Regions from separate parts of the Actinomyces stomatis genome, predicted to be linked through region 1. Evidence: riboswitches for the same ligand, from Rfam matches in the RefSeq annotation. Region 1 holds a riboswitch; the other holds the start of a gene.
What was found. A riboswitch is a leader RNA that binds a small molecule or an ion and turns the genes downstream of it on or off. The one in region 1 is predicted to bind ZMP and ZTP.
Positions count from the first base shown of each region.

Region 2: linked by a shared signal. The riboswitch ahead of purH (bifunctional phosphoribosylaminoimidazolecarboxamide formyltransferase/IMP cyclohydrolase) and the one ahead of glyA (serine hydroxymethyltransferase) in region 1 are both predicted to bind ZMP and ZTP.

Region 1 is NZ_JASPEP010000003.1:160,476-172,418, forward strand. Features, by position in the region: gene RIV12_RS03220 (HAD-IIIC family phosphatase) at 1-760, shown strand, start outside; gene RIV12_RS03225 (thioesterase II family protein) at 808-1,599, shown strand; gene RIV12_RS03230 (4'-phosphopantetheinyl transferase family protein) at 1,596-2,321, shown strand; gene RIV12_RS03235 (AMP-binding protein) at 2,376-4,133, shown strand; gene RIV12_RS03240 (MFS transporter) at 4,229-5,734, shown strand; gene purU (formyltetrahydrofolate deformylase) at 5,849-6,721, opposite strand; gene ykgO (type B 50S ribosomal protein L36) at 6,813-6,935, opposite strand; gene RIV12_RS03255 (type B 50S ribosomal protein L31) at 7,014-7,265, opposite strand; gene rpsN (30S ribosomal protein S14) at 7,410-7,715, opposite strand; gene rpmG (50S ribosomal protein L33) at 7,715-7,888, opposite strand; gene rpmB (50S ribosomal protein L28) at 7,885-8,124, opposite strand; gene RIV12_RS03275 (CobW family GTP-binding protein) at 8,181-9,377, shown strand; ZMP/ZTP riboswitch at 9,462-9,547, shown strand; gene glyA (serine hydroxymethyltransferase) at 9,613-10,923, shown strand; gene RIV12_RS03285 (bifunctional methylenetetrahydrofolate dehydrogenase/methenyltetrahydrofolate cyclohydrolase) at 10,920-11,816, shown strand; gene RIV12_RS03290 (hypothetical protein) at 11,925-11,943, opposite strand, start outside.
Region 2 is NZ_JASPEP010000004.1:4,251-16,193, forward strand. Features, by position in the region: gene RIV12_RS03700 (phosphotransferase) at 1-677, opposite strand, end outside; gene sucC (ADP-forming succinate--CoA ligase subunit beta) at 983-2,188, shown strand; gene sucD (succinate--CoA ligase subunit alpha) at 2,192-3,133, shown strand; gene RIV12_RS03715 (cell division protein PerM) at 3,130-4,383, shown strand; gene RIV12_RS03720 (hypothetical protein) at 4,399-6,894, opposite strand; ZMP/ZTP riboswitch at 7,042-7,131, shown strand; gene purH (bifunctional phosphoribosylaminoimidazolecarboxamide formyltransferase/IMP cyclohydrolase) at 7,157-8,956, shown strand; gene RIV12_RS03730 (DUF3017 domain-containing protein) at 9,065-9,364, shown strand; gene RIV12_RS03735 (dicarboxylate/amino acid:cation symporter) at 9,544-10,896, shown strand; gene RIV12_RS03740 (amino acid ABC transporter ATP-binding/permease protein) at 11,012-11,943, opposite strand, start outside.

The DNA of each region.
Region 1 (11,943 bases):
AGTCGACTCGTTGGCTTTTATCGATGATCAACTATTTGAGCGCGATGCTGTACGGTGCAGGTTCCCCGACGTGCGAACATATTCAGCGGAGCAGGTGACTGAAATTACGAGCCTTGCTGAGTTTGCTCCGACAGTTCTGACTTCTGACTCAGGAAGGCGTAGGGAATTCTATAGGGCAGCGCTGAAGCGGTATGCTGACGAAACGGAGTTTGGTGGAACTGACAAGGAGTTTCTCGAGTCACTGAAGATGCGATTCTTTGTGAGAGAGGCTCGAGTCGAGGATCTTGGCCGAGCCGAGGAGTTGGTTGTCCGAGCGAATCAACTGAACTCAACGGGCGTTACGTATTCCTTCGACGACCTTCATGCCATGGTTGAGTCCAGTGAGAACATTGTGCTGGTAGCCGAGCTGGAGGATTGGTACGGCTCATATGGTCAAATTGGCATAGCTGTAATCGAGGTCGGTGCGGCGGAGTGGACGATTATGTTGTTCCTTATGTCCTGCAGGGTGATGTCGCGCGGAGTTGGAAGTCTTTTTCTTGGCCTGATAGCAGAGCGGGCGGCCCTGAAGGGTGTCCGGTTGCAGGCTAGATTTAGGGACACCGGAAGAAATCGCCCGATGTATGTGACGTACAGACTGGCGGGATTTACCGAGGCATCATCGTTGGATGATAGCACCCAGTTGATGACCCTGTCCGAGGGGTTCCAGTACTCAAAGCCCGCCTACGTAGAGGTCATTGAGGAGTGGAGTAATTGTGAGTGAAAGCCGACGATGTACGGCATGGTATTGTGATGGTATACGATTTGCCTGTGAGTGAGGTATTTCCGTACTCTCGGTTTGACCCGGAGAAGGCTGTCCATCTAGTGGTTTTTCCTTGGGCGGGAGCGAGCGCGCTTTCCTGTTTGCGGCTGTGCTCGGTGGTCGGTGAGGCTGTTGGGGTGCTCGCGGTTGAGATGGCCGGTCGTGGGACGCGGAGTGACGAGCCTACAGTTCAGACCGTCGAGGAGGTTGCCGCAGAGGTGACTTCGGCGCTGGTGGACATCACGGACGCCTCTGCGTTGGTCATCATGGCGGGCCACAGTTTGGGCGCGGCCTTGGCATATGAGACAGCGAGCCAAATGTCCGTGGCGGGACTGACTCCTGCGGGCGTGATCCTCTCGGGCCGGGCGCCGTATCGGGTCCCTAGTGGTTCGTCGAAGCCTTGGAAGTGCGGAAGCTGCCCAGAGCGACCTGACGACGTCTACCTAATGGACTTCTTAAGGAAAACCGGTAGTGCTGACGAGATCGCGAGCCTCAACGAGCACCAGCGGCGCGAGGTACTCGATCGCCTGCGTTCGGATTTGATGATGAACATGGACTACGTCCCGGAACTGCGACCAGTCGGGTTCCCGATGTTCTGCTTGACGGGCCGTGAGGACGTGATTGCTACGCCTGAGGCGTGCCAAGCGTGGCGCAACTATACGGCTGGCTACTTTGAACTCGTAACGTTGGCGGGTGGACACTTCTATTTCAGGAACTACGGGGCCGAGGTTTTCTACTCGACATTCAATAGGATTGTTCGTTTGCTCAAGGACTGGTGCGTGAAAGGAGTGGGCCTGTGAGTGAGTATAGTGGCCTTTATATCGTAAGGCCGTCAAGTTTCATAAACGTCGAACTGCTTGAGGTCTATGCTCTTAGCGCGGTTGAGGTAAACCAAGCGATGTGTCTGCGGTCAGTCCATGCCCGGGCTGCCTATGTGGTCTGTCGTTTACTGCTGCGAGCACTCGTCTCCGCATATGCGCAGGTACCTTTTGATCAGATCGAAATTGGGCAAGGTGAATATGGCAAACCGGTCGTGACCTATCCCGCCGGGATGTGCGTGGAGTTCAACATCTCGCATTCACATCCGGCGTCGGTACTGGCTATGGCGCCGGCTGTGCCAATCGGAGTCGACATCGTGGAGGTGGCGGAGGTGCCCGAAGGTCAGGGATTCGCTCGGCGAGTTCTGACTGACCGAGAATTCGGTGTGTGGTCTGCATTGCAGGACAACAGGAGGGCAGAATGGCTGGGGCGGGTGTGGACGGCAAAGGAGTCGTATTTGAAGTGGATAGGTGTGGGGCTGAAGGTCGATCCACGGACCGTGGATGTGTCCTGGTTGGGCGGTATGAGTTTCAGGGTCGCAGGAGAGAAAGGAGCATTCCCGTCAGCGTACGGTAGCTGGCGTGCGTACGAAGGCTGTCTGATTGCTTTCGTGCCTGGAGACTTGGACTTGTCGGTGATCTTGGCGCCTTGGAGATCGGTATTGGATAATCTCGCTTGTCAAGGGTTTTCGGAACTGACGTAAAATAAAGAACGTGGAGTACGACTCGTTGTCGTGTTCTCGAATGGAGGTTTAGTCGTGTCGGAAGTCGAGTCCAGCGTTAATGGCTTGATGGGAGTGCTACGGTGGCGTGCGAAAACCGAAGGTGATAGAGATGTCTTTCGCTGGTTGTCTGCATTTGGAGAAGTTGAGGATTCTGAGACATTTCGTGGGCTCTACGAAAAGGCTCAAACTGTTTCGATGAAGCTCGGAGCAATTTCCGATAGTGGAACCATTGCTGTGGCAGTGAGGCGGTCGCTGTGGTTTCAGCGAGTGTTCGCAGGTTGTCTGTTGGCTGGCCGAGTTGTTGTTCCTTTGCCTCCTATTGCGGAGGCTTCAGGGTATTCGGTTTCGGAGCGTTTTGTCGCGATTCTGTTGCACTGTCTACCGAAAATTTTGGTAGTGTCAGAGTGTGATAAGGGGCTAGCGCTGAGACTTTTGCAGGAGCGTGGTTTGAGCGCTGACTGCAGGGTAGTTGCTGCCGAGGAGCTAGTCGCTGGAAATGCTTCAAGTGAGAGGTATGTTCCGATCGATTTGGATAGTGTTGCGTATTTGCAGTACTCATCCGGTACTACTGGTAGTCCGAAGGCGATCGAGATCTCCCATCGTAATCTCGTGGCGAACATGAGGGCAGTTCGGCAGTACGCTGAACTGTTTTCCGATGCGGTGGGCGTGAGTTGGCTTCCAATGGAACACGATATGGGACTCGTTGCAGGTATGATGATCGCAATATATAGCGGTTGTCTTGTCTATGGTATGAGGCCCGATGATTTTGCGAAGCATCCGGACAGGTGGATGAAGTGGATGTCGGAGAGACGGGCAACGCACTCGATCGCACCAAATTTTGCTTACGGTATTGCGGCGGCTCGGTGTGGTGAGCAGTTGGCGGCAAGTCTTGATCTATCTCACCTTCGAGTGGCGCTGTGTGGTGCTGAACCGATTGACTCGATGACATTGGAGGCCTTTGGGGCGCGTTTCGCTCGCTCCGGGTTACGGCAGACGGCTCTGTTCCCTTGTTATGGTTTGGCTGAGGCCACATTGTTTGTCACCGGCGGTCCGGTGGGTGCTGGCGTTCGCAAAATTGCAGTAGATTGTGATGAATTAGCTGAGGGCGAGTTGGTGGAGTCAGCCAGTGAAGGGGCCACTGAGGTTGTTTCCTCGGGGGCTGTTGAAGCTGGCTCAACGGTGCGAATCGCCCGATTTGAGGAGGCCGGGCAGGGTGTGGCGTTAGACGAGGGAGGTATTGGCGAGATCTGCGTAGCGGGGGAGAGTGTCTCTCGGGGCTATTGGGGTGATCGTGTTAGTACGTTGAATACATTCGGTTGGGAGATCGAAGGTGATCATGAGAGGTACCTGAGGACCGGGGATATTGGTGCCGTTAAAGATGGGCAGCTGTATGTGACTGGGCGCATCAAAGATATGATGATTGTGAGGGGGAAGAACTATTTCCCAGACGATATCGAGAAATCTTTGCGAAGGGATTTGCCAATCCTGCGTGGGCGGCGGTTTGTCGTATTTCAGAATGCGGCGGACCTTATCTGTTGCTTCGTGGAGCAAGTGATTGAGACTGACGGTAGCCCGGATGTTCCAGGTCTTGCTCGGGATGGTGATGATGAGGTTGGCAGCATGTTGCGGTCCGGAATCGAGCGTAGTGTGGCGCAAAGATATGGTTTGCATGTTGCTGACGTGCGGGTGATTCCAGCGGGCAGCTTGCCGACGACTATCTCTGGAAAGGTTGTCCGGACAGGTTTGGAGGACCTAATCAGTCGGTTAGACGTTGGAGAGAACGACGAGTGAGTTGATGGGATGTGGGAGTTGCAGCAGAGTCCGGTAGTCGCGAAATAGCAGATTTAAGGGATAGTCGCGTTCTGGCGCTTGTGCTCGTCTGCACGGTGAGTTTCATGAACGTCCTGGATATCACGGTGGTGTCGGTGGCACTGGGTGATATCGGGCAGAGTCTTGGTGCATCGCAGAGTGAGTTGCAGTGGGTAGTGGACGCCTACACGCTGCCGTTGGGGGCGTTGTTGATGTCAGCGGCGACTTTGAGCGGAAGTCTGGGGCGACTGCGATTGTTCCGTTGGGGGCTGGTCCTGTTCACGGTGGGGTCGGCCGTGTGCGCATTGGCCCCTTCGATGGTCGTACTCAACGCTTTCCGGGCTCTTCAGGCGGTCGGTGGGGCGATCTTCCTGGGCGTCGGCGTGCCGATGATCTCTGATCGCTACGCCGCCGGACGCGAGCGGGCACGAGCTACCGGAATCTACGGGCTCATCTCAGGGGTGGCTATCGCTGCGGGGCCACTGGCAGGCGGGGGCCTGGTCCTAGTCGCCGGGTGGCGCTCCATTTTTTGGATCAACGTCCCTGTGGGGGTGGTGTCCTGGCTGGCGTCGTGGCATGTGAAGGATCACGGCGCGGATCGCAGAGGTTCAGACGTGGACTGGCCCGGAACACTGCTGGCAGTCCTTTCCACCGGGGGCGTGACGGTCGTCCTGCTGGAGGGGTCGGCCTGGGGGTGGACTAGTGCGCGCACGCTTGTTGGCGTTGCTGTCGGACTGGCCGCGATGGGGCTGTTCATAGCCGTCGAGCGGTGTTCGGACTCACCTATGGTTCCGGGGCTCCTGCTGACTGACCGGCTCTATGTGGTGAGTATCCTGACCGGCTTTGCCGTCCAGGCTGGTCTGGTGGGGCAGATGCCCTGGCTGTCGCTGTATGCACAGAATATCTACCTGTTTTCACCCCTGCAGACTGGACTCTGCTTCCTCCCGTTCAGTCTCTGTGCCATCGCGGGGGCGTGGCTGTTTCGTGGTGGTAATGGGCGCTGGGCGCCGTCGGCCAGGCTGCTGGGGATCCTTGTCGTCGGGTGTGCGGCGCTGATGTCATGGGTACTGTTGTACGGCTCATCGACCTGGGTGGTGCTTCTGCCGGGCCTGATCCTGGCAGGCATTGCGGTTGGCGCTGCCGGGACTGTGGTCAACGAGCAGGCGGTCGCTTCCTTCGAGGGTGATGAGGCAGGTGCTGCCTCTGGGCTGTCCGCTGCGATGAGGCAGATCGGCGTGGTGCTCGGCGTGGCTGTCTCCGGCGTGGGGTTCGGTAGTGCGAGCGAGCACGTGGTGCGTGATCAGTGGCCGGTGGGTGCGCAGGAGCTTGTCAGCAGCGTGCGCTCAGGACAGGGACTGCGTACGACGGCTAGTGCTCCCGGTGCCGGGCGCAGCCTTCTTGCCGACGTCGTGCACCGTGCCACCGACTGGGGGATGGTGACCAGTTTCGCGATCGGGCTGTTCATTATGCTAATGGTGCTGGTGACCGGCGTCCTGTGGCTACGACGAGGAGGCGTCAACATGTCGGCTCCGGGGAAGAAAAATCCCCCGGTCCGAGAAACACCACGCACCCCACACCGCTGAGCGCGACATCCTCAGAATCTGCGCCAGATCCGCCTGCATAACCCCGACTCTTGCCGCCCGAGTCGTCCACGTCGCTGTCCGGCTCCATCCGGACGGTGGTGGGCCGCAGCGCGCTCAGGCGAAGACGACGGTGCGGTGCCCGTTGAGCAGCACCCGGTGCTCAGTGTGCCAGCGCACCGCCTGCGCCAGCACCCGGCGCTCGACGTCCTGCCCCTTGGCCTGCAGCACGGACACCGAGTCCTCATGACCGGCCCGCGTCACGTCCTGCTCGATGATCGGCCCCTCATCGAGGTCCGCCGTCACGTAATGCGCCGTCGCCCCAATGAGCTTGACCCCGCGCTCGTGCGCCTGGGCGTAAGGACGCGCCCCCTTGAAGGACGGCAGGAACGAGTGGTGGATGTTGATGACGCCCCCGTGCAGCCGCTCGCACAGGGCGGGGGAGAGGATCTGCATGTAGCGGGCCAGCACCACCAGCTCGACGTTGAGGGAGTCCACCAGCCCCAGTAGCTCGGCTTCGGCGGCCTCCTTGGTCTCCTTGGTGACTGGGATGTGGTGGAAGGGAACTCCGTAGAACTCGGCGACGTCCCGCAGCGTCTCGTGGTTGCCCACTACGCCGACGACGTCGACCGGCAGCCCCTGGCTGCGCTCCCTGAAGAGCAGGTCGGTCAGGCAGTGCCCCTCCTTCGAGACCATGATGAGGGTGCGCATGGCCCGCCCCACCTCATCGAGGCTCCACTCCATCTCGTACTCGCCGGCCAGCTCGGCCAGGTCCTTCTCCAGTTCCACGCGCGGCACGGTGGTGAGCACCTGGACCCGCATGAAGAACAGACCGGTGGAGGAGTCCCCGAACTGCTTGGACTCGGTGATGTTCCCACCGCGGCGCGCCAACGTGCCGGTGACCGCGTGGACGATGCCCGGACGGTCTGGGCAGGACAGGGACAGGACCAGGTGGGCGGCGGAGTCGGGTTGCGCCGTGGAGAGAGCCATGGTCTCAGCCTAACCGGGACCGGCCCCCGCCGTAGAAACGGCTCAGGTGCCGGTCCCGGAGGATCCGTACTCCTTGGCTTCCCGTAACGCCTTAGCCCTGACGGGCCTTGAGACGGGGGTTCTTCTTGTTGATGACGTAGGTGTGACCGCGGCGTCGGACCACCTTGGACCCCGGCTGCTTGGCCAGGGACCGGATCGAGGCACGCACCTTCATATCGGCTCCTTCCTTCTTTGTGTTCAGCGAGGACGGTGAGAGATCGAGGGGAGGGGCGGTGGCGCCCCGCCTGCCCGCCTACCGCTTGCGCTTGCCGTAGCGGCGCTCGAACTTCTCCACTCGGCCGGCCGTGTCCAGGATCTTGCCCTGGCCGGTCCAGAACGGGTGCGAGGCGCTGGAGACCTCGACGTCGTAGACCGGGTAGGTGTTGCCGTCCTCCCACTCGATGGTCTCCGACGACGTCAGGGTCGAACGGGTCAGGAAGGCGAAGTCGGCGGACTTGTCACGAAAGACGATGGGCTGGTAGCTGGGGTGGATCCCAGGACGCATACGAGCTCCTTGGGTGGGGGTGAATGTAAGAACTGACGTGGAGACGGGTGTCGGTGGCGGCGCTGCGAGAGGGCGGCTGCGGCTGCGTTACGCCGCATGCCCCCGGCGGGTGCGGGCCCACAGACCCACCCCGCCCGCACCCGCCTACCAGGAGGACTTGACGATGCCCGGCAGCTCGCCGCGCAGCGCCATCTCGCGGAAGCGCACCCGGGAGGTCCCGGTGACGCGCAGGTGCCCGCGCGGGCGACCGTCCACCGCGTCGCGCCGACGCAGACGAGTGGGGGAGGCGTCTCGCGGCAGCGCGTGCAGAGCCGCCATCGCCTCATCGCGCTTCTCCTGGCTCAGGTGAGGGTTGATCGAGGCCCGCTTGAGCTCGGCGCGGCGCTCGGCGTAACGCTCCACCATCTGCTGGCGCCGCAGCTCGGCGGCGATCTTGGACTTCTTGGCCATCAGCGCGACTCCTTGTACTCCACGTGCCGGCGCACCACCGGATCGAACTTGCGCAGCACCAGCCGGTCGGGGGTGTTGCGGCGGTTCTTGCGGGTCACGTAGGTGTGACCCGTGCCCGCGGTCGAGACCATCTTGATGATCGGCCGCAGGTCCTTGCCCTTGGCTCCGCTCATGACAGCTTCTCCCCTCGGGCGAGCATCTGAGCCACGACGACATCAATGCCCAGTTTGTCGATCGTGCGGATGCCCTTGGCGGACACCGTCAGGCGCAGGGTGCGACCCAAGGACGGCACCCAGTAGCGCTTGCGCTGCAGGTTGGGATCCCAGCGCCGGGGCGTGCGCTTGTGGGAGTGAGAGACGGACCGGCCGAAGACAGGCCGGGCCCCCGTGACTTGGCAGTAGGTGGTCATGACGAGCATGATATAAGAATGATTCTCAGTTTCGTCAACTCTGCTGGAGGACACCCGTGACCGACCCCTCGGACGACCTCGTCGACAACTGCGCCGACATCCCCGGCTTCCCGGCCGACGGCCGACACGCCCTGGCCGTCATCGGCGCCGTCGACCCCGCTCTGCTGGACCTGGTCGACCTCACCCTGGCCGGCCAGGACGCCGTGGTCATCCGCGCCGGGCTCCACTTCGGCGCCGATGACCAGGCCGAGAGCAGCGACGCCGACGGCGACCTGGTTCGACTCGTCAGCCACAGCTCGGCCGAGGGCTTCGACGACGAACCGGTCAGGCTCGACGTCCCCATGCCCTCCACCTGCCCCACCTGCTCCCTGCGGGAGGTCCTGGCCGCCGTCGCCCAGGACCGCGCCGCCCAGGAACCGGGCGGCACCACCGTCATCCTCCTGCCGGCGGCCATCGAGCTCGCCCACCTCCTGCCCGGACTGGCCGAGGAGCTCACCGGCACCGGCGTGAGACTGGCCGGAGCCGCCCACGTCCTGGACGCCACGACCGCCCTGGACGAGCTCCTCGAGCACCGCCTGCTGACCGCCTTCCCCGGCGACTCCCGCTGCACGGGCGCCGTCCACCTGACCAACCTCGGCTACGCCGACCTCGTCCTGGCCCTGGGACGTGACGAGGACCCCGCCGGGGCCGACCTCATTGAGCACCTGCGCCCCCACGACGCCCTCCTGCTCCCGGGGCTCGACGCACCCCTCCTGGAGGCCCTCACCGCCCTCACCCACGACGCCGCCGCCTCCCTGAGCCGCATCCACCCCGCCACCACCAGCGCCTGGGGTGGCCCCGACGAGCACGGCGTGTGGACCCTCGACCTCAGCGCCACCATGCCCTTCCATCCCGGACGCCTGCGCTCCCTCGTCGTCGAGCTCGCCGGACAGGGCCTGTGCGCTCGCGGCTGCTTCTGGCTGCCCAGCCGTCCTGGCCGGGTCTGCACCTGGGAGGTCGCCGGAGGTGCCGTGATCGTTGGCGACGCCGGCACCTGGGCGGAGGTCCCGACCGCCCCCTCCGGTACCGGCGGCGACGCGGCCGACGAGCCCCGCTGCCACCTCGTGGTCACCGGCGTCGGCGATGAGGAGATGCGCGAGCAGGTGCGCCGCGCCTTCGCCCGGATCCTCCTGCGACCCGAGGAGATGGCCCAGGCGCTGGCCTGGATCGGCGCCGACGACGGCCTGGGCGACTGGTTCGGGCAGGAGGGCTGAGCGTCCACCCCTGTGGCGCGAGCCTCACTCTGGGGCGGCACGGCGCGGCAGGGGGCGGCGCGGCTCCGCCCCGGCACGGTAGGGTGGTCCTGTCGCGACTGGCGCCGGGTGGATCACCACCGGGGAGCGGCACGAACACGACTCCGGGGTCGCCCGCCTGGGCCACGGATCGCCCACCAGTGCGCGCACGGCCGCCCGCTTCGCCGCGGCCTGCGCCTCACACCTGAGGAGAGACATGACCGCGCAAGCCGTCACCCCGTCCCTGAACCAGCCCCTGGCCGAGCTCGACCCAGACATCGCCGAGGTCCTCACCGGCGAGCTCACCCGCCAGCGCGAGACCCTGGAGATGATCGCCTCGGAGAACTTCGTTCCCCGGGCCGTCCTGGAGTGTCAGGGATCGGTCCTGACCAACAAGTACGCGGAAGGCTACCCGGGGCGCCGCTACTACGGCGGCTGCGAGGTCGTCGACGTCGCCGAGTCCCTGGCCATCGAGCGCGCCAAGTCCGTCTTCGACGCCGAGTGGGCCAACGTCCAGCCCCACTCCGGTGCCCAGGCCAATGCCGCCGTCCTCCACGCCCTGGCCACCCCCGGCGACACCCTCCTGGGTCTGTCCCTGGCCCACGGCGGCCACCTCACCCACGGCATGAAGATCAACTTCTCCGGCAAGAACTACAACGCCACCGCCTACGGCGTGGACGAGACCACCATGCGCATCGAGATGGACCAGGTGCGCGAGGCCGCCCTGCGCGAGCGCCCCACGGTCATCATCGCCGGCTGGTCCGCCTACCCCCGCCACCTCGACTTCGCAGCCTTCCGCGCGATCGCCGACGAGGTCGGTGCGGCCCTGTGGGTGGACATGGCCCACTTCGCCGGGCTCGTCGCCGCCGGCCTGCACCCCAACCCCGTCCCGCACGCCGACGTCGTGTCCACCACCGTCCACAAGACCCTGGGCGGCCCCCGCTCCGGCATGCTCCTGTCCAGCCGCGCCGAGCAGTGGGGCAAGAAGCTCAACTCCGCCGTCTTCCCCGGCCAGCAGGGCGGCCCCCTCATGCACGTCATCGCCGCCAAGGCCGTGGCCATGAAGATCGCCGGCACCGAGGAGTTCCGCGAGCGCCAGGAGCGCACTGTGCGCGGCGCCGCCATCATCGCCGAGCGCCTGGGGGCCGATGACGTCAAGGCCGCCGGCGTCAGCCTGGTCACCGGTGGTACCGACGTCCACCTGGTGCTGGTGGACCTGCGCGACTCCTCCCTGGACGGCCAGCAGGCCGAGGACCTCCTGCACACCGCCGGCATCACGGTCAACCGCAACGCCGTCCCCTTCGACCCGCGTCCCCCGCGCGTCACCTCCGGCCTGCGCATCGGCACCCCCGCCCTGGCCACCCGCGGCTTCGGCGACGCCGAGTTCTCCGAGGTCGCCGACATCATCGCCGCCACCCTCATCCACGGCGCCGCCGGTACCGCCGACGACGAGACCCTGGCCGCCCTGCGCGCCCGCGTGCGCGCCCTGACCGACGCCTTCCCCCTCTACCCGGGGCTGGCCCAGTGAGGGCGCCCTGGAACGGGGCCGCCCGGGTCCTGGACGGCAAGGCCACGGCCTCCGCCCTCAAGGCCGAGCTCAAGGAGCGCGTCGCGGCGCTGCGCGAGCGCGGCGTCACCCCCGGCCTGGGCACGGTCCTGGTGGGGGAGGACCCCGGCAGCGTCAAGTACGTCGCCGGGAAGCACGCCGACTGCGCCGAGGTCGGCATCCTCTCCATCCGTGAGGACCTGCCGGCCACCGCCACCCAGGCCGAGGTGGAGGCCGCCGTCGACCGCCTCAACGCCGATGACGCCTGTACCGGCTACATCGTCCAGCTCCCGCTGCCGGCGGGCGTGGACACCAACGCGGTCCTGGAGCGCGTCGACCCGGCCAAGGACGCCGACGGCCTGCACCCCACCAACCTGGGGCGCCTGGTGCTGCGGGCCTCTGGACCCATCGACTCGCCGCTGCCCTGCACGCCGCGCGGCTGCATCGAGCTCATGGAGCGCCACGGCATCGACCTGGCCGGCCGCAACGTGTGCGTCGTCGGCCGCGGTGTCACGGTGGGCCGCTCCATCGGCCTGCTCCTGGGACGCAAGGACGTCAACGCCACCGTGGACATCTGCCACACCGGCACCACGGATCTGGCTGAGCACGTGCGCCGGGCCGACGTCGTCATCTCGGCGGCCGGCAGCCCCGGCATCATCACCCCGGAGATGGTCGCTCCCGGCGCCATCGTCCTGGACGTGGGCGTCTCGCGCGTCGTCGACCCCGCCACCGGCAAGGGCCGCATCGCCGGTGACGTCGCCGACGGCGTCGACGAGGTGGCCTCCTGGCTCTCGCCCAACCCCGGTGGCGTGGGGCCCATGACCCGCGCCCTCCTGCTGGCCAACGTTGTCGAGACCGCGGAGCGCTCGCTCTGAAGCGGCGCCGCTGGTCCGGCGCGTGACCGCCTCACCTGACCGGACCGGCCCTCGGGCGTCCTGGGATGCCTGAGGGCCGGTCTGCGTCGTCGGGTCCTGATCCGCCCCTCAGTCCAGGTCCTGCCTG
Region 2 (11,943 bases), on a different contig from region 1:
TGGAACGCCGCGTCACCCTGCGCCGCCTGCGACCGCATGTAGCTGACCAGATCGAGCAGTCGTTGGCACACGGTCTCGATGAGCTGAGTCCGATTCACCTCCCCGTACTCATCGCAGAACAGCCGCGCCCGCCGAGCCTGCTCGGCCAGAGAACCGAAACCGACCGCGTTTCCTGGTGCGGTGAGTGGGGCGAAACGATAGATTGCGTAGGCGACGTCGCGGAGGCGAGGACCCGGGTGCGCGGTATCGAAGTCAATGATGCCAACCAGCCTGCTCTCGTCGAACACACAGTTGTACGGCGCGAAGTCTCCGTGGCAGATGACCTCGTAGGGCTCAGCTGCCTCCAGCATCCAGCCGTCCACCACCTCAGTCGCCAGGTCGCTGGTCACCTCGTGCAGTGAGCGCAGCGCCCGGGCCGCCGAGATGAGCGCCTCGTCGCTGCGTAGTGCTGCAGGCAGTGGATAACTGCCGGTCCGCCCCTCTACGAACTCGAGGACCTGCCGGTCGTCGTCGGACAGGCCCAGGAAACGTGGGGAGTACCTGAATCCCCTGCGCTCCAGCACAGTGAGCAGCCACTCGACATTGGTACTGCCCTGGCGCCGAGTGCGAAGGACTCTGCCGCCCACCTTGGTGACCTCGGTCGACCCGCCCTGAAGGTCCTCGGGAACCTCGCTCATAACACCTGCCCCCATCCCTCGTCATCCTACGTGGGTGGACGGCGCTCGTGGTCGACGACGGCATGAGCCGGGCCGGGGCAGGCGGTCGATCAAGCAGCGAACCGGTCGATGGCTCGGCCGTGACGGAGGTCCCCGGCGCGCACGTCCCGTCGTGAGACGCGGCGACCACGTTGGGTGAGATGCCGTTGCTTCGCACTCGTGTCCGCCCTCCTGACCGGCCAGCGGGACGTTAGGCTCATCACTGGTGCCTGCCCGGCCGGCTCGCACCCCGCAAGCCATCCACATGCCCCGAGAGGATCAGCTGCATGGATCTGTACGAATACCAGGCCAGGAACCTGTTCCGCCAGCACGGCGTCCCCGTGCTCGACGGCGCCGTGGCCACAACCCCCGAGGAGGCGCGCAGCGCCGCGCAGTCCCTCCTCGACGCGGGAAGCGAGCTGGTGGTCGTCAAGGCCCAGGTCAAGACCGGCGGCCGCGGCAAGGCCGGCGGCGTCAAGCTCGCCCGCACCGTTGAGGAGGCCGAGGCCCGTGCCCGCGACATCCTGGGCATGGACATCAAGGGCCACACAGTGCGCGCCGTCCTCATCTCCGACGGCGTCGACCTCGATGCCGAGTACTACTTCTCCATCCTCCTGGACCGCGCCGAGCGCCAGTACCTGGCGATGTGCTCGCGTGAGGGCGGCATGGACATTGAGACCCTCGCGGCCGAGCGCCCCGAGGCCCTGGCCCGCGTCGGCATCGACCCGCTCGAGGGCATCACCCCCGCCGTCGCCCACCGGATCGTTGAGGCCGCAGGCTTCGAGGCCGGGGTCCTGGCCGACGAGGTCGCCGCCGTCATTGAACGCCTCTGGGAGGTCTTCACTGCCGAGGACGCCACCCTCGTGGAGGTCAACCCCCTGGTCAAGGCCGCCGACGGCCGCATCATCGCCCTGGATGGCAAGGTCACCCTCGACGACAACTCCCGCTTCCGCCACCCCGCCCACGCCGAGCTCGTCGACAACGCCGCCACCGACCCCCTGGAGGCCCGCGCCCGCGAGGCCGGCCTCAACTACGTGCGCCTTGAGGGCGAGGTCGGGGTCCTGGGCAACGGCGCCGGCCTGGTCATGTCCACCCTCGACGTCGTCGCCGGCGCCGGCGAGCGCCACGGCGGCATGAAGCCCGCCAACTTCCTCGACCTGGGAGGCGGGTCATCGGCCGAGGTCATGGCCACCGGCCTGGAGGTCGTCGCCTCCGACCCCCAGGTACGCGCCATCCTCGTCAACGTCTTCGGCGGCATCACCTCCTGCGACACCGTCGCCCAGGGCATCGTGGCCGCCGTCAAGGCCCTGGGCGGGCTGCCCAAGCCCGTCGTCGTGCGCCTGGACGGCAACAACGCCGAGACCGGGCGCTCCATCCTGGCCGACGCCGCCATCGAGGGCGTCACCGTCGTCGACACCATGGACGGGGCCGCCGACGTCGTCACCGCCATCGCCGAGCAGATCAGCGGCCAGTCCGCTGGCAAGGAGGCCTGAGACATGAGCATCTTCCTGACTGAGAACGACCGCGTCATCGTCCAGGGCATGACCGGCTCCGAGGGCCGCAAGCACACCACCCGCATGCTCTCGGCCGGCACGAAGGTCGTCGCGGGCGTCAACCCCCGCAAGGCCGGCACCACCGTCTCCTTCGACGTCACCCCCATCGGCCCCGGAGCCGGCGAGGTCCAGGCCGGAACCGTCGAGGTCCCCGTCTACGGCACCGTCGCCGAGGCCAAGGAGGCCACCGGCGCCGAGGTGAGCGTCGTCTTCGTCCCGCCCGCCTTCGCCAAGGGCGCCGTCGTCGAGGCCGTCGACGCCGGAGTGCGCCTCCTCGTCGTCATCACCGAGGGCATCCCGGTGGCCGACGCCACCTGGATGCGCGCCTACGCGGCCGACCGCGGCGTGCAGATCATCGGTCCCAACTGCCCCGGCATCATCTCCCCGGCCCGCTCCAACGTGGGCATCACCCCGCCCGACATCACCGGCCCCGGCCCCCTGGGACTGGTCTCCAAGTCCGGGACCCTCACCTACCAGCTCATGCACGAGCTGTCCGATCTGGGCTTCACCACCTGCATCGGCATCGGTGGGGACCCGGTGGTCGGCACCACCCACATCGACGCCCTGGCCGCCTTCGAGGCCGACCCCGACACCCGCCTGGTCGTCATGATCGGTGAGATCGGGGGCGATGCCGAGGAGCGCGCCGCCGCGTACATCCGCGAGCACATGACCAAGCCGGTCGTCGCCTACGTCGCCGGCTTCACCGCCCCCGAGGGTCGCACCATGGGCCACGCAGGCGCCATCGTCTCCGGCTCCTCGGGCACCGCCGAGGCCAAGAAGATCGCGCTGGAGGCCGCCGGCGTCCGAGTGGGGCGCACCCCCAGCCAGACCGCTGAGATCGCTCGCGAGCTCTACCGCCGGCTGGCCGGAGAGGTGAGCGCTTGAGCCTGGCGCGGCAGCGAGCCGTCAGCCTGACGTCCTGGGCCCTGTGGTCCTTGCGCGTAGGGGTCGAGTCGGTTGGCCTGGTCTGGCTGGTGGTGGTGCTGGCGACGGTCGCCGTGTCCAAGGCGGCCTCCGGCCTCAACGCCGCGGCCATCCTGAGCGCCGGTGACGCTCTGCACGCCGGGACCGCCCTGTGGAGCCTCGGCTTTGGGGGGACGGTTGCCCTGTCCCCCGAGGACGACGGCCTGCTCAGTCTGCCACTGCTGGGGCTCACCCTGGTGCAGGCGGGCTGGACCTGGTTCTGCGTACGGCGAGCCCGCCCCTCCCGGCCGGCGGCCGGGGCGGCCATCGTCGCCGCCGCGACCATCGTTGCGGTCCTGGCCTGCCTCACCGGTCCCGCTGGACTGGACACCTGGCCCGCCGTCATCGGCATTTCCCTGCTCACCGGCGTCATCGTGGCCATCCAGCTCCTGCGCGCCGGCCATGACTGGCCGCCCCTGACCCGATGGTGGGGCCGCCGTCCCCATTGGCTGGGGCCGTCCCTGTCACTGGCCTACGGGGCCACGCGGGCCCTGAGTCTGCTGAGCCTGCTGGTAGTGGTCGTGGCCGTCCTCAACGGTGCCGGCCGGGTCTCGGTCCTGCACGACTCCCTGGCCAGGGACGGCTTCGTCGCGATGGCCGGTCTGATCCTGCTTCAGGCCGGCTGGGTGCCGACCATGGTCATCTGGGCCTGCTCCTGGCTCATCGGCGCGGGCTTCAGTGTGGGCACGGGCACCGTCTTCGCTCCTGACCGCGTGGTGGCCGGCCCCGTCCCGCGCCTGCCACTGCTGGGGCTGGTGCCGTCGGAGCCGCTGAGCAGCGTAGGCCTGTGGCTGCCGCTGGTGGTGACGGCCGGCGCCATGGTGGCCGCCTGGCGGCGTCGTGCGGTGCTCAACGCCCTGCGGGTGCGCTACGCCCTCAGCGCCGCCGGTCTGGCCGCCCTCCTCGTGGCCGGCGGCGTGGGCCTGTTGTGCCTGGCCGCCTCCGGTTCCGTGGGGCCGGACCGGATGACCGCCGTCGGCCCGCTGGTCCTCTACACCGTCATCCTCGTCTTCGTCGAGGTCGGTGTCGGACTGGCCGCCATGGCCGTCCTGGCCCACCCCTACACGCGCACCTGGGCCAGGAACACCCTGCCCGAGTCGATCCTGCCGGCGGCCTACCGGCGGCCCGATGCGCACGAGGACACCGCTGACGAGGAGGACGGCGAGGCGTAGAGCCCGTGTTGTGGGTCAGTGCGCCGTCGTACCCGCGCTGCTCAGGGCGTTGACGGCCGTATCCACACCCTCGACGAGCTCGGGCGTCACCGCCAGGAGTGCCGTCCCGGCCCGGTAGGTCATCCCGGGAATGGGGGTGTAGAGGACATTCGCCTCCAGGAGCGCCCGCCCCTCCTTAAGAGCCTGCCACAGCCCGGGATTCTCCCGGAAGAACCGCGTGACGCGCTCATCGGAGGCCAGGTGCTCCAGGACGTTGTCGGCCGACTTGTGCGCCACGCGCCCCGGCAGCCTGCGGGGAGGAATGTCGGTCTCGTCGTCGTCATCGATGGTGGGGGCGGCCCCCTGGTACTCCATGACGACCAGCTGGTTCCCGCTGGGGGAGAGCGCCAGGGCGTGGACGGGGCTGTCCACCGGCCGCTGGTCGATGGCCTCACCCCGGAACTCGTCAGTGATCCGGAACCCCTCCAGAATGGCGAACTGCTCGCCGTTCCCGGTGTTGAGTCGGCGCGTCAGGCCCAGGATCTCGGCCTGCTGCTCCGCCACTGAGGCGGCCAGGTCTCGCATCTGGCCGACGACCTGGGAGTCGGCCCCGGAGTCGGCCAGATCAGCGACGGTCTCATCGATTCGGCCAGGCTCAAGGGCATCGATACCGACGACACCCAGAGACTCGGCGAGCTCACGAAGACGTGCGATATCGGCTTCAACCGCCACCTGTCGCTTGGTGCGCGCCGTGAACAGCGCCTGGCTCTCGGAGAAGGTCTCGGCGCCCCGGATCCGCCGGTTGACGGAGAGCTCGGCAGCCAGGTCAGTACCGCCCCCGGCGGGACTCGCGCTCAGGGCCGAGCGCGGCATGTAGGTCATCGCGAAGTCCAGCAGGGCCAGGCACGTCTGCCCCGGCGTGCGCGTGAGCAGGTGACTGACGAGGCTGCTCGACGACGGCGCGGTGCTGATACGGCGCCCCGGCGCCCCCAGCGTCAGGACGAGGGAGAGGCTCATGGACACCGTGGCCAGCGCCCCGATCGCGTAGAGGAGCCCCTGGGTGCCACTCAGCCCGCTCCACCACTGGGAGAACAGGCGCGGCAGGGCTGAGAGGAACAGGTCGTCATCGGTCTCCTTGAGCTCGGGGGCGAGCTGCCAGACGGTGCGCACCTCGTACATGCAGCACAGGAGGAACAGCACGACGCTGACCACCAGGATTCCCAGGCGGAAGCCCTGGCGGGCATTCGGCTCAGCGCCCGGCGTCGTGGCCTCCATGGCATCGGCGCGCACGCCGCGCACCTGCTCGGCGGTGGCCCGCCCCGCTCGCATGGCGTAGAGACGTCCCTGGCGCAGGTCCCCGTAGGCGCCCCAGGTGACGGCCAAGTCGCCCCAGGTGAAGTTCGCCAGGGCCACCACCGAGACGATGAGAGCGCGCACGAACGGCGGCGCTTCGGTGAGGTTGGGGTAGCGGGGAGCCGGCGCCCCGGCCACCGTCCAGCCGTGCACGCCCGCGTAGGCGCGGCGGTGAGCGTCCAGGAGCAGGCAGGCTGCCATGAGGATGACGGACAGAGGGATGGCACTCAGGCCTCCGCCGTTGACCCGCCACAGGAACATGAGCAGCGCCGGGAAGCCGCCGCCGGAGTCGCTCTGGCCGAGCTGCTGGGCGATCCTGGCGATGTAGGTGGCGTGGTCACTCACCGACTGCAGAATGACCACCGCCGGGAGAATCCAGGCCACGATCCGCAGCCACACGAGGTTCTTGGCACCTTCGAAGGCCGGAGAGTCCTTGAGGCGCCACAACGTGATCGCAAGTGCCACCGCCATCGTGATGTTCGCGGTGCTCACCTGGTTGCTGACCGCCAGGACGTTGCTGTTCTCCTGGGTCATCGACCCCGAGGTCCACGGGTTGAAGGAGAAGGGCAGACGCCCGTTGCCCAGGACCGAGGAGAGCAGGCTGCTCTCCTCCAGGGCCCGGATGCCGTCATTGAGAGCCGTCAGGCCCGCACCGGCGGCGAAGCCGAGCAGGGCCCAGTCGGAGGCCGCCAGACGGCGCATCCGACCCGGTGCCAGGAAGACCACGAGCACCAGAGGCACCAGCGGGCTGAGAACCTCCAGGGCGATGGTCAGCGCGATGCTCATTCCGTTGCCCATGACGGACAGCCCTGCGCGGGTGCGCACCGAACTCATGATCATAGCGACGACGAGTGACCACGCGGCACCGACGCCGTACATGAGGAGGACCGAGCGCCAGCTGATGGTTCGTGTGCGCGCCAGGAGAGCCACCACCATGAGGCACACGGCCATGAAGGCCGCCGGAACGGCGGCATAGGCCAACCGCGGCACCATCACCAGAGCGGCGATGAGCAACGGGATCATGAGGGCGTAGGCTCCGCGCACCACCAGGTTCAGAGCGCTGGATAACGCCGGGTGGCGGCTCCACCAGCGCCGGTAGGCGGAGGCGGCCTCCTGCCACCGCTCAGGGGGAGTTCCCCGATATACCGGTGTTGCTGCGATATTGATGGGCGCAGTCATGTTGCGGACTGTATGCCGTATCTAAAGCCGCTTGCAAGGAAACTGGCCAATCGGTTGGGCGGTTCGCCGGAAGCGACATGGCAAATCTCAGGTCAGGGAGGCGCGGTGCGCCCTCCCAGTGGCGTCGCGGCCGCCACCCGATAGGATATGAGCGGCTACGACTGGCGAGGGTGGGGCACCACCGGGGAGTGGCCGAGGCCGTCCACGAACGGGGCGTCGCCCGCCTGGGCGTCCCGCTTCCTCACGCCGCACCAGGAGCATCATGTCCCCCTCGTCCCAGTCCTCGCAGTCCACGAATCAGGCAGTCCCCACCGCTCACGTCCCCACCGAGGGCCTCGTCAGCCCCGACCGCGTCCCCGTGCGCCGCGCCCTCGTCTCCGTCTACGACAAGACCGGCCTCGTCCCGCTCGCCCGCGCCCTGGCCGACGCCGGCGTCGAGATCGTGTCCACCGGCTCCACCGCCGCCACCATCGCCGCCGCGGGCCTGGCCGTCACCCCGGTGGAAGAGGTCACCGGCTTCCCCGAGTGCCTCGAGGGTCGGGTCAAGACCCTCCACCCGGCCGTCCACGCCGGCATCCTCGCCGACCGCCGCAAGCCCGACCACCTCGACCAGCTGGGCACCCTGGGCGTGACGCCCATCGACCTCGTCATCGTCAACCTCTACCCCTTCACCGACACCGTCGCCTCCGGCGCCCCCTTCGACGCCTGTGTCGAGCAGATCGACATCGGTGGCCCCACCATGGTGCGCGCCGCCGCCAAGAACCACCCCGCCGTCGCCGTGGTCACCAGCCCCAACCGGTACGACGACGTCGCGGCCGCCGTGCGGGAAGGCGGCTTCACCCTGACCGACCGCCGCCGCCTGGCCGCCGAGGCCTTCGCCCACACCGCCGCCTACGACGCCGCCGTCTCAACCTGGATGGCCGGCCAGATCGAGACCGACGGCATCGCGGACACCGCCGATGCCGCCGAGTCCGAGGCGAGCAGGTCGGCCGCGCCGCCGGCCTACGTCGGCGTCGGCTACGAGCGCCTGGCGAGCCTGCGCTACGGGGAGAACCCCCATCAGCGGGCCGCCGTCTACCGCACCGCCGGGGCGAGCGGGGGAGTGGCCGGCGCCCGCCAGCTCCACGGCAAGGCCATGAGCTACAACAACTACACCGACACCGACGCCGCCGTGCGCGCCGCCTATGACCACGGCCAGGCCGTCACGGTCGCCGTCGTCAAGCATGCCAACCCCTGCGGCATCGCCGTCTCGGCCGCCGGTGACGTCGCCGAGGCCCACCGCAAGGCCCACGCCTGCGACCCGGTCTCGGCGTACGGCGGCGTCATCGCCACCAACTCGGTCGTCACCGCTGAGATGGCCCATCAGGTCAAACCGATCTTCACCGAGGTCGTCGCCGCCCCCGCCTTCGACGACGAGGCCGTGGAGATCTTGTCCACCAAGAAGAACCTCCGCCTGCTCGTCGTCGAGCCCCCCGAGCGCGATGGCTACGAGATCAAGCAGGTCACGGGAGGCGCCGTCATCCAGGAGCGCGACGTGCTCAGCGCCGACGGCGACGACCCCTCAACCTGGACCCTGGCCGCGGGGCCGGCCGCCGACGACGCGCTCCTGGCCGATCTCGCCTTCGCCTGGCGCTCGGTGCGCGCGGTGCGCTCCAACGCGGTCCTCCTGGCCCACGATGGCGCCACCGTCGGCGTGGGAATGGGACAGGTCAACCGCGTCGACTCCTGCAAGCTGGCCGTCGAGCGCGCCAACACCCTGGGGACCCGATCCACTGGTGACGCCGCACTCGAAGGCCCGCAGCAGGAGAAGGGCGCCGTCGGAGGGGCCGACGCAGCCGAGGTCCTGGCGGACGCGGCCGCCGCGCCGCAGCGCGCTCGCGGGGCCGTGGCCGCCTCCGACGCCTTCTTCCCCTTCGCCGACGGCCTCCAGGTCCTCATCGACGCCGGGGTTCGCGCCGTCGTCCAGCCCGGAGGCTCCATCCGTGACCAGGAGGTCATTGATGCCGCCCAGGCCGCCGGCGTCACCATGTACCTCACCGGCACCCGCCACTTCTCCCACTGAGCCGGCTTCGCCGCCTCGTGCCCGACTCCTCACGCCGGGCAGGAGGCCGGCATGCGAGCCGGAGAGAGGGCATGGACCCGCTCCCCACGCGCCGATAGGCTCCTGTCCGTGACTCATGACCCGCATCCCCAGCAGGCCGAGCACAAGGAGCCCTACCGCACCATCTGTGTTGTCCTCGTGGCCCTCGGCCTGGCAGCTGTTCCTGCCATCGCGCTGCTGGGGCACCGCCGTATCGCCGTCCTGTGGGCGGCCGCCGGGATCCTGTCGCTGGCCATCGTCCGGCTCCAGCGCCCCGACGGCACCTGGCTGGCGGCGCGCAGCCGCCTGTTCGACGTCGGTCTCGGCATCGGCCTGGCCGCCGTCCTGCTCCTCCTATCGCCTTACGTCAACCTGCCGCGCATCCAGTGAGCGGGGAGTAGGTCGCGTATCGTTGAGTTCTCCCGGCGAGGCTGCGCGTTACCTTCTGTGATCTGTGCCCTGGGAGTGCTCATTCCTCGGTCCGGTGCGGCGTCGTGACCGAGCGGTATGGCACGCTGGCCTCAGTCAAGACGTCTTGTCACCTCGTTTCACACCCTGAAGGTCCCTCTATGTCAAGCAATCCCTCAGCCTCGCCCTCGCTGGCCCATCGCCTCAGCCATAGCATCCTGACCTGGGTCATTGGTGCGATCCTGTTGGCCCTGCTCGTGGGCTCGGTCCGCTTCAGGGGCCACGCGATCATTCCCAAGCCCGTCGGCAATGTCTTCGCGACCTTCTCCGACCTGTTCAGTCAGTTCCTCAGCTTCTCCATCCCGCTCATCATCATCGGTCTGGTGACCCCCGCCATCGCCGATCTGGGACGCGGGGCCGGCAAGTGGCTCGGAGTCACGACGGCTCTGGCCTACACCTCCACCCTCTTCGCCGGCTTCCTCACCTTCCTGGTGTGCGCCGCCACCTTCCCACGGCTGCTCGCAGGGACCTCTCTGGCTGATGTCGCCAAGCCAGAGGGGGCTCTGAGCAGCTACTTCACGGTGGAGATGCCGCCGGCCGTCGAGGTCATGACCGCCCTGCTGCTGTCCTTCGTCCTGGGGATCGGCCTGTCCATGGTGCCCCGGGGCGTGCTGCGCAAGGGCTTCATCGAGTTCCGGGCCATCATCACCCGTCTCATCGAGCGGATCATCATCCCTCTGCTGCCTCTTCACATCTTCGGCATCTTCCTCAACCTCACCTACACCGGGGCGGCCGGGGCAGTGATGAAGGCGCTCCTGCGGGTCGTCGTCGTGGTCCTCATCCTCGAGGTCGTCATCCTGGGCATCCAGTTCATCACCGCGGGGATCATCGGTCGCCGCAACCCGCTCAAGGCGCTGCTCACCATGGTCCCGGCCTACCTGACGGCTCTGGGCACCTCCTCGTCCGCGGCCACGATCCCGGTCACCCTGCGTCAGACGAAGAAGAACGGCGTCTCCGACGCGGTGGCCTCCTTCACCATCCCGCTGTGCGCCACGATCCACCTGGCGGGGTCGACCTCGAAGATCTTCTCCTTCGCCTTCGCGATCGTCCTCACCCAGGGCCTGCACGTGAGCACCGCCCAGTGGATCGGCTTCATCTTCATGCTCGGCATCACGATGGTGGCCGCACCGGGCGTGCCCGGGGGCGCCATCATGGCGGCCACCGGTCTGCTGTCCTCCATGCTCGGCTTCAACGACCAGCAGGTGGCCCTCATGATCGCCACCTACATCGCCCTGGACTCCTTCGGCACCGCCACGAACGTCACCGGTGACGGCGCCATCGCCATCATCGTGGATCGCATGGCCGGTGGCTCCGTCAACGACGAGGGCGACCCGGAGAACGTTCGCGAGCTCTCCTTCGACGGCATGGCCTACCTCCACGCCGTCAGTGTCGAAGGGGTTGTCAGCCCCGAGGAGCTCGAGGCCTCGGCCGCAGCCACCCGCTCCGGCGAGTAGATCGCAGGCAACCTGATCGGGCGCCGGGAGTCACAGTGACTCCCGGCGCCCGATCAGCGTTTCGGACTGAACCCGACTGAACCCGACTGAATCAGCCTGGACCAGCTGGCATCTCTCAGTGACTGCGGCCGGTCAGCGTGCGCAGCGGTCCGGGCTCGGCCAGGAGCTTGGCCGGCGGCCCCGTCTGCACGACCACCCCCGCGTCCATGACGACGACGTGGTCGGCCTGCTCGGACCACTGCAAACGGTGAGTGATCTCGATGATCGTCGCCTGGGGAAGATAGGTGCGCACCCCGATGCGCACCCGCTCGTCCAACTCAGGATCCAGGTGGGAGGTGAACTCATCGAGGATGAGCACCCCGGGGCGGGCCAGGAGCGCACGCGCCAGTGCCAGGCGCTGTCGCTGGCCACCTGACAGGGACTGGCCGCGCTCGCCCACGAGAGTGTGGTAGCCGTCCTCGAGGGCCTCGATGTCCTCGTCGATGCAGGCGGCTCGGCACGCCCGGCGCACCTGGGCATCGCTGGCCGACGGCGCCGCCAGGCGCACATTGTCCGCAATAGTGGCCCGCATGAGGTGGACCCGCTGATCCACCATGCCGATCTCCTGATAGAGGCTGACGGCACGCAGATCGGTCACGTCCTGGCCGTCGATGAGAATGCGGCCCGAGTCCGGCTCATCGAAGCGCACCGCCAGCTGGGTCAGTGTGGACTTGCCCGACCCTGAGGCCCCCACAATGCAGGTCCACCTTCCGGCCCTGGCTCTGACGCTGGCGCCGCGGACGGCCTGGGCGGCAGTGTTGGGGTAGGAGTAGGTCACGTCCTGCCACAGGACCTCGTGGGAGATGCCGGCGGTCAGCTCCTGATCGCCGTCGTGCACCTCCACGGGCGCGTTGACGACCTCCCACACTCTCTCTGCTGAGGCGAAGGAGGCATTGAGCGCACTCGAGAACTCATCGACGCCGCGCACGGTGTCGGACAGCCGCAGCACCGCGGCGGCCGCGGCAGCCAGGAGGGGGACACCTGCGCTGGAGCCGGTCGCGGGCACCA